3 regions of the Saccharothrix sp. NPDC042600 genome follow, and region 3 is predicted to be linked to each of the others. Evidence: riboswitches for the same ligand, from Rfam matches in the RefSeq annotation. Region 3 holds a riboswitch; each other region holds the start of a gene.
What was found. A riboswitch is a leader RNA that binds a small molecule or an ion and turns the genes downstream of it on or off. The one in region 3 is predicted to bind S-adenosylmethionine.

Region 1: it holds a riboswitch for S-adenosylmethionine, as region 3 does, so the genes downstream of both, AB0A74_RS03635 (ATP-binding cassette domain-containing protein) here and AB0A74_RS41205 (aminotransferase class V-fold PLP-dependent enzyme) in region 3, are expected to answer to the same signal.
Region 2: it holds a riboswitch for S-adenosylmethionine, as region 3 does, so the genes downstream of both, thrC (threonine synthase) here and AB0A74_RS41205 (aminotransferase class V-fold PLP-dependent enzyme) in region 3, are expected to answer to the same signal.

Annotation. Positions count from the first base shown of each region.
Region 1 is NZ_JBEZBW010000003.1:58,524-60,777, reverse strand. Features, by position in the region: gene rsmA (16S rRNA (adenine(1518)-N(6)/adenine(1519)-N(6))-dimethyltransferase RsmA) at 1-597, shown strand, start outside; SAM riboswitch class I at 684-774, shown strand; gene AB0A74_RS03635 (ATP-binding cassette domain-containing protein) at 988-1,998, shown strand; gene AB0A74_RS03630 (methionine ABC transporter permease) at 1,995-2,254, shown strand, end outside.
Region 2 is NZ_JBEZBW010000007.1:33,462-35,715, forward strand. Features, by position in the region: gene thrC (threonine synthase) at 1-1,106, opposite strand, end outside; SAM riboswitch class I at 1,118-1,237, opposite strand; gene holA (DNA polymerase III subunit delta) at 1,335-2,254, shown strand, end outside.
Region 3 is NZ_JBEZBW010000167.1:4,483-6,736, forward strand. Features, by position in the region: gene AB0A74_RS41200 (potassium/proton antiporter) at 1-993, shown strand, start outside; SAM riboswitch class IV at 1,044-1,158, shown strand; gene AB0A74_RS41205 (aminotransferase class V-fold PLP-dependent enzyme) at 1,205-2,254, shown strand, end outside.

The DNA.
Region 1 (2,254 bases), on a different contig from region 3:
CTCCCGCGGACGGCCGCCGAGCGCGCGCCCGAGCCGGCCTCGCGGCTCACGGTGATCGAGGCCGACGCGATGCGCGTCACCGCCGACCAGTTCCCCGAAGAGCCCACGGCCCTGGTGGCGAACCTCCCTTACAACGTGGCAGTGCCGGTGGTGCTGCACCTCTTGGCCGAACTGCCCACCCTCCGCACGGGCCTGGTGATGGTCCAGGCGGAGGTCGCCGACCGCATGGCGGCGGGTCCCGGCAGCAAGGTCTACGGCGTCCCGAGCGTCAAGCTCGCCTGGTACGCCGACGCCCGCCGGGCCGGGCCGGTGTCGCGCCAGGTGTTCTGGCCGGTGCCCAACGTGGACTCCGCGCTGGTCGCGTTCGAGCGCCACGCGCCCCTGTCCACAGTGGACCAGAAAACCGTGTTCTCGTTGGTGGACGCGGCTTTCGCGCAGCGGCGCAAGGTGTTGCGCGGGGCGCTCGCCGGTTGGGCCGGATCGGCCGCCAAGGCCGAGCAACTGCTGGTCAGCGCGGGTGTGGACCCGGGCGCGCGGGGCGAACAACTGGACGTAGGAGATTTCGTCCGGATAGCCGAAGCCGCCTCATCAATCTAGCCGGTGATCTTTCGGCCGAAAGTGTGATTTGACGAACGATCCGCGTCCAGGCTTGCGTTCGGGCAGGTCCGTCGGGTGTACTCGTGCTGCCATCCCGAGCGGCCGAGAGACCTGGCTCCACGACGCCGCAGCAACCACCCCCCATGGGGCAGGTGCTTCAGCCAGGATCGATGGAGGATCACGTGCCCAGGATGCGAATGCTCACTCGACGGCGAGTCGTCGACCACGGCCGCCGCACGGTATCGGGCTGTCGCAGCTACTAGAAGCCTAGGCGCCTCTCAAGTCCTCGCCGCCCTACGCGCCCTACCGCGCTGGGCATCTACCTGAGCTGAGTCCCCGGACGCGCACGCCACGAGCGTGCGCTGCCGCGTGCAGTCGTGGAGCGAAAACGTGATCACTGTCGAGAACCTCACCAAGACCTTCCCCGGGAGTACCGGACAGGTTCGCGCACTGGACGGCGTGAACCTGGACGTCGCCGCGGGCACCGTCCTCGGCGTCGTCGGCCCCAGCGGGGCGGGCAAGTCCACCCTGGCCCGGTGCGTCGCGCTCCTGGAGCGCCCCGACAGCGGCGCGATCCGCGTCGACGGCACCGACCTGGTCTCCCTGGGCGGCACCGCCCTGCGCAACGCCCGTCGCCAGATCGGCGTTGTGCCGCAAGGGGATTCGCTGCTGCGTCAGCGCACCGCCGCGGGCAACGTGGCGCTGCCGCTGGAGTCCGCCGGCGTCCCCGGCCCGCAGCGCCGCACCCGCGTCGCCGAGCTGCTCGACCTGGTCGGCCTGACCGACAAGGCCGGCTCCTACCCCGACCAGCTTTCCGGCGGGCAGCGCCAGCGCATCGCCGTGGCGCGCGCCCTCGCCGCCAGCCCGTCGGTGCTGCTGGCCGACGAACCGACCTCCGCCCTGGACCCCGAGACCACCGGCTCCGTGCTGACCGTGCTGGACCGGGCGCGCGCCGAGCTGGGCGTGACGGTCCTCGTGGTCACCCACGACATGGGCGTGGTCCGCAAGATCTGCGACGACGTCGCGGTGCTGGAGGACGGCCGCGTGGTGGAGCACGGCAAGGTGCTCGACCTGGTCGCCGACGCCGGTTCCCGCACGGCCTCGTCGCTGCTGCCCGCCGTCGACCAGAACCCGGCCGCCGAGAAGGCCTACGACCGCGTGGCGGACGTGGTGCTGGTCGGCTTCGCCGCGGTCGGCGCGCTGCTGCCGGAGGCCACCTCGCGGTTCGGCGTCGAGCTGAACCTGCTCGGCGGCGGCCTGACCCGGCTCGGCGAAACCCCGGTCGCGCGCTTCCGCGTCGGCCTGAACGGAGAACGCGCCGACTCGGCGCTCGAATTCATCGCGGACGCGGGTGGGGCAGTGCGGCGGACCCTGACCGGTCCGCAGGGAGTAGCTGCGTGAGGTCTGCAACACCCTGGTCCACCGTGTTCGACGGCGTCCTGGTCGCCACCGGCCAGACCCTCTACATGGTGGCCGTCTCCACCCTGATCGCTGTGCTGCTCGGCATTCCCGTCGGCATCTGGCTGCAACTCACCGCTCCCGGCGGGTTGCGGCCGAAGCCGGTGGTGCACAACCTGCTCGGCTTCATCGTGGACCTGGGGCGGTCGATGCCGTTCCTGGTCCTGCTGATCCTGCTGATGTCGTTCACCCGCTTGTT
Region 2 (2,254 bases), on a different contig from region 3:
TTCTTCGCGGTCGCCACGGTCACGCCGCCGGCGGTCTCCGCGAAGATGCCCTCGGTGCGGGCCAGCAGGCGGATGCCCTCGACGACCTCTTCGTCGGTGACGTCCTCGATCGCGCCGCCGGTGCGGCGGACCGCGTCGAGCACGTACGGGCCGTCGGCGGGGGCGCCGATCGCCAGGGAGCGGGCGATGGTGTCCGGGCGGACGGGGGAGACCACGTCGTGGCCGGCCTTGAACGCCGCGGACACGGGGGAGCAGCCGGTGGCCTGGGCGCCGAACACCTTGTACGGGGTGGCCTCGACAAGGTCCAGCTCGCCGAGCTCGCGGAAGGCCTTGTCGACCTTGGTGAGCTGGGAGCCGGAGGCGATCGGGACGACGACCTGGTCGGGCAGGCGCCAGCCGAGCTGCTCGGCGACCTCGTAGCCGAGGGTCTTCGAGCCCTCGGCGTAGTAGGGCCGGACGTTCACGTTGACGAACGCCCAGTCCTCGTGCTCGGCGGCGAGCTCCTGCGCGAGGCGGTTCACGTCGTCGTAGTTGCCGTCGACGGTGATCAGGTTGCCGTCGTAGACGGCGGTCATGAGGATCTTGGCGCGTTCGAGGGAGGAGGGGACCAGCACGACCGACTGCCAGCCCGCACGGGCCGCCGCGGCGGCGACGGCGTTCGCGAGGTTGCCGGTGGAAGGGCAGGCGAGGACCTTGAAGCCCAGCTCGCGGGCCGCCGCCAGCGCGACGCCGACGACGCGGTCCTTGAACGAGTGGGTGGGGTTGCCGGTGTCGTCCTTCACCCAGACCTTGCGGACACCCAGCGCCTTGGCGAGGTTGTCGGCCTCGACGAGGCGGGTGTGGCCGGGGTTGGTGTTGGGGTGCGACTCGACGTTCGACGGGACGGGCAGCAGGCCGCGGTAGCGCCAGATCGACCGGGGGCCCGCCTCGATGTCCTCGCGGCGGACGCGGCCGAAGTCGTAGGCGACTTCCAGCGGCCCGAAACACTCCAGACAGGCGTATTCCGGGGCGAGCGGGGTCTCGTGGCCGCACTCGCGACACGACAGGGCGCGAGCCGGGCCGAGGTCGAAGGAGGTGGCGGTCGAGGGCACACTGACAGCAGTCATCGCGAGGTTTCTCCTCATCTTTCCCGCTTGGCGGGTCGGAATTGGCACCGTGGTCGGCAGCGCGCAAGGCGCCGCAACGACGGGTTGCCGGGGCTTCTTCGGGCCGATCCCTCTGCCCCTCTGGATGAGCGGTATTCAGTTGTGCCCTCAACCTACGACACCGTCCCGAGGTTCAGCCAGATCCGTCCACCATCCGGACGGCCGCGGCGGCGTGGGAGGATCGGGTCCGTGAGCGCCGCCGCAGTCACTCCCGCCCCCGTGCAACTGGTGGTCGGCGAGGAGGAGTTGCTGGTCGAGCGCGCTGTCCGCAGCGCGCTGGCCGCCGCCCGCCGACTCGACCCGCAGGCCGACCTGACCCGCGTGAAGGTGACCGACCTCACCCCTCCTGAGCTGGCGGAACTGGTGAGCCCGTCGCTGTTCGCGGAGGGCCGCGTGATCGCCTTGGAGAGCGCGCAGGACGCCGGCAAGGAGATCGCGGACGCGGTCCTGGCCTACGCGAAGTCGCCCGCGGACGGGGTGACGCTGGTGGTCGTCCACACCGGCGGCGGACGCAGCAAAGTGGCGAAGGAACTACCTACGGCTTTGCGCAAGGCCGGCGCCGAGGTGATCGAGTGCCCCAAGATCACCAAGGCCGCCGACCGCGAGGCGTTCGTCCGCAACGAGATCCGCTCGGCGGGCGGCAAGGCCGACCCGGAGGCCGTCGGCGCGCTCATCGAGGCGGTCGGTTCGGACCTGCGCGAGCTGGCGGCGGCGGCGTCGCAGCTCGTGGCGGACACCGGCGGCAAGGTGGACGTGGACGCCGTGCACCGCTACCACCGGGGTCGGGCCGAGGTGACCGGGTTCGCGGTGGCGGAGAAGGCGGTCATGGGCGACCGGGCGGGGGCGCTGGAGGCGCTGCGGTGGGCGATCCACCTCGGCGTGCCGCACGTGCTGGTCGCCGACGCGCTGGCGGACGCGGTGCGGACCATCGCGCGGGTGTCGGCGGTGGGCCGGGGCGACCCGTTCAAGCTGGCGGGTGAACTGGGCATGCCGCCGTGGAAGGTGAAGAAGGCGCAGGGGCAGGCGCGCGGCTGGGACGGTGACGGGCTGGCCGCCGCGATGTCGGTGGTGGCCGACCTGAACGCCGACGTGAAGGGTGTTGCGGCCGA
Region 3 (2,254 bases):
ATCGCGGTCGTCCTGCTCGCCTCGCCCGACCCGATCACCTGGACCGCCCCGCTGCTCATGGGCTACGAGCTGGTGGCGGGCGCGGCCATCGGCGTCGCGCTGGGCCGGCTGGGCGCGGAGGGCCTGCGCCGGGCGGCGCTGCCCGCGACCGGCCTGTACCCGCTGGCCACGGTCGCGGTGTGCCTGCTCGCCTACACCGCGGGCGACCTCGCGCACGCGTCCGGGTTCCTCGCCGTCTACACCGCCGCGCTGGTGCTGGGCAACGCCCGCCTGCCGCACCGCGCGGACACCCTGTCCTTCGCCGAGGGCCTGGGCTGGATCGCCCAGATCGGGCTGTTCGTGCTGCTCGGCCTGTACGCCTCGCCCGGCCGGCTGCTGGAGGCGCTGGTCCCCGCGCTGGTGGCGGGCGGGGTGCTGGTGCTGCTGGCCCGGCCGCTGTCGGTGCTGTGCGCGGCGCTGCCGTTCCGGGTGCCGTGGCGCGAGCAGGTGTTCATCTCGTGGTCGGGGCTGCGCGGCGCGGTGCCGATCGTGTTCGCGCTGATCCCGCTGATCCAGAACGTGCCGGGCGCGCAGGACCTGGTGGACGCGGTGTTCGTGCTGGTCGTCCTGCTGACGGTGGTGCAGGGCAGCACGCTGCCGCGGCTCGCGCGGTGGTTGGGGCTGGAGAAGTCCGGGGAGGCGCGGGAGGTCCAGGTGGACTCGTCCGCGCTGGACGAGCTGGGCGCGGAGCTGCTCCAGGTGCGCATCCAACGCGGCTCCAAGCTGCACGGCGTGTACCTGAGCGAGCTGCGGCTGCCGCCGGGCGCGGTGGTGAGCCTGGTGGTTCGGGGTGACGAAGGGTTCACGCCGCAGCCCACGACCCGGCTCCAGGAGTTCGACCAGCTCCTCGTCGTCTGCACCGACAGCGCCCGCACCGCCACCGAGCAGCGCATCCGCGCCGTGGACCGGGCCGGCCGGTACGCGCGGTGGAAGGGCGACACCGGTCTCCCATGATGTGAACGCGACTCGACTCGGGGTCGGCGGTGGGTTAACGTCGGGTCCAAGGTCATGAGTGCCAGCGCGAAGCTCGGGCTAGCTGGCCGGCAACCCTCCTACCGCGGTGGGGTGCCCCCGATGAGGACCTGGCCTGGCGCGGAGGGCGTCGGGCAAGCGCGGGCCTCCTCTCCCGGTAGCGGAGTCCGCCTGGACCCCGTCGGAGGGTGTCGTGACCGTCGCAGTCCCCGGATCGATCGCCGCTCTGCCCCGCGTCGTCGGCGCGTCGCTGCGCGTGCCGCTGGTGACCGGTGAGCGCGTGGAGTACGCCAACCTCGACCACGCGGCCAGCGCGCCCTGCCTGGAGCAGGTGCGCGACGCGGTGGACGAGCTGCTGCCCTGGTACGCCAGCGTGCACCGCGGAGCGGGCTTCGCCTCCCAGGTGTCCACGAAGGTCTACGAGCAGGCGCGGGACTCCGTGCGCCGGTTCCTGGGCGCCCGCACCGGCGACACCGTCGTGTTCACCCGCAACACCACCGACGCGCTGAACCTGCTGGCCCGCAGCCTGCCGCGGAAGACGGCCGTGGTCCTGTTCGACACCGAGCACCACGCGGCCCTGCTGCCGTGGCGCGGGCCGCACGTGCGGCGGTTGCGGACGCCGGGCGGCGCGGGCGAGGCCGTGCTGCAGCTGGACCGCGCGTTGCGCGCGGCCCCGGTCGGGCCGCGGCTGGTCGTGGTGACCGGCGCGTCCAACGTGACCGGCGAGGTGTGGCCGGTGGCCGAGCTGGCGGCCGTCGCCCGGCGGCACGGCGCCCGCATCGCCCTGGACGCCGCCCAGCTCGCCCCGCACCGCCCGGTGGACCTCAAGGCGCTCGACGTGGACTACGCGGTGCTGTCCGGGCACAAGCTCTACGCGCCCTTCGGCGCGGGCGTCCTGGTCGGGCGCGCGGACTGGTTGCAGGCGGCCGAGCCGTACCTGGTCGGCGGCGGCGCGACGGCCCGGGTCAGCGACCACGGCGACCGGCTGGGCGTGGCCTGGTCGGCGGTGCCCGAGCGGCACGAGGCCGGGTCGCCCAACGTGGTCGGCGTGCACGCCCTGGCGGTGGCCTGCGACGTGCTGGGCCGGCACTGGGAGCAGACCGTGGCGCACGAGCGGGAGCTGCTCGCCCGGCTGCGGGCGGGTCTGGCGACCGTGCCGGGGACCTGCGAGCTGGCGCTGTTCGGGCCCGAGCACGACCGGGTCGGCGTGGTCAGCTTCGTGGTGCGCGGGCAGGACGCCGGT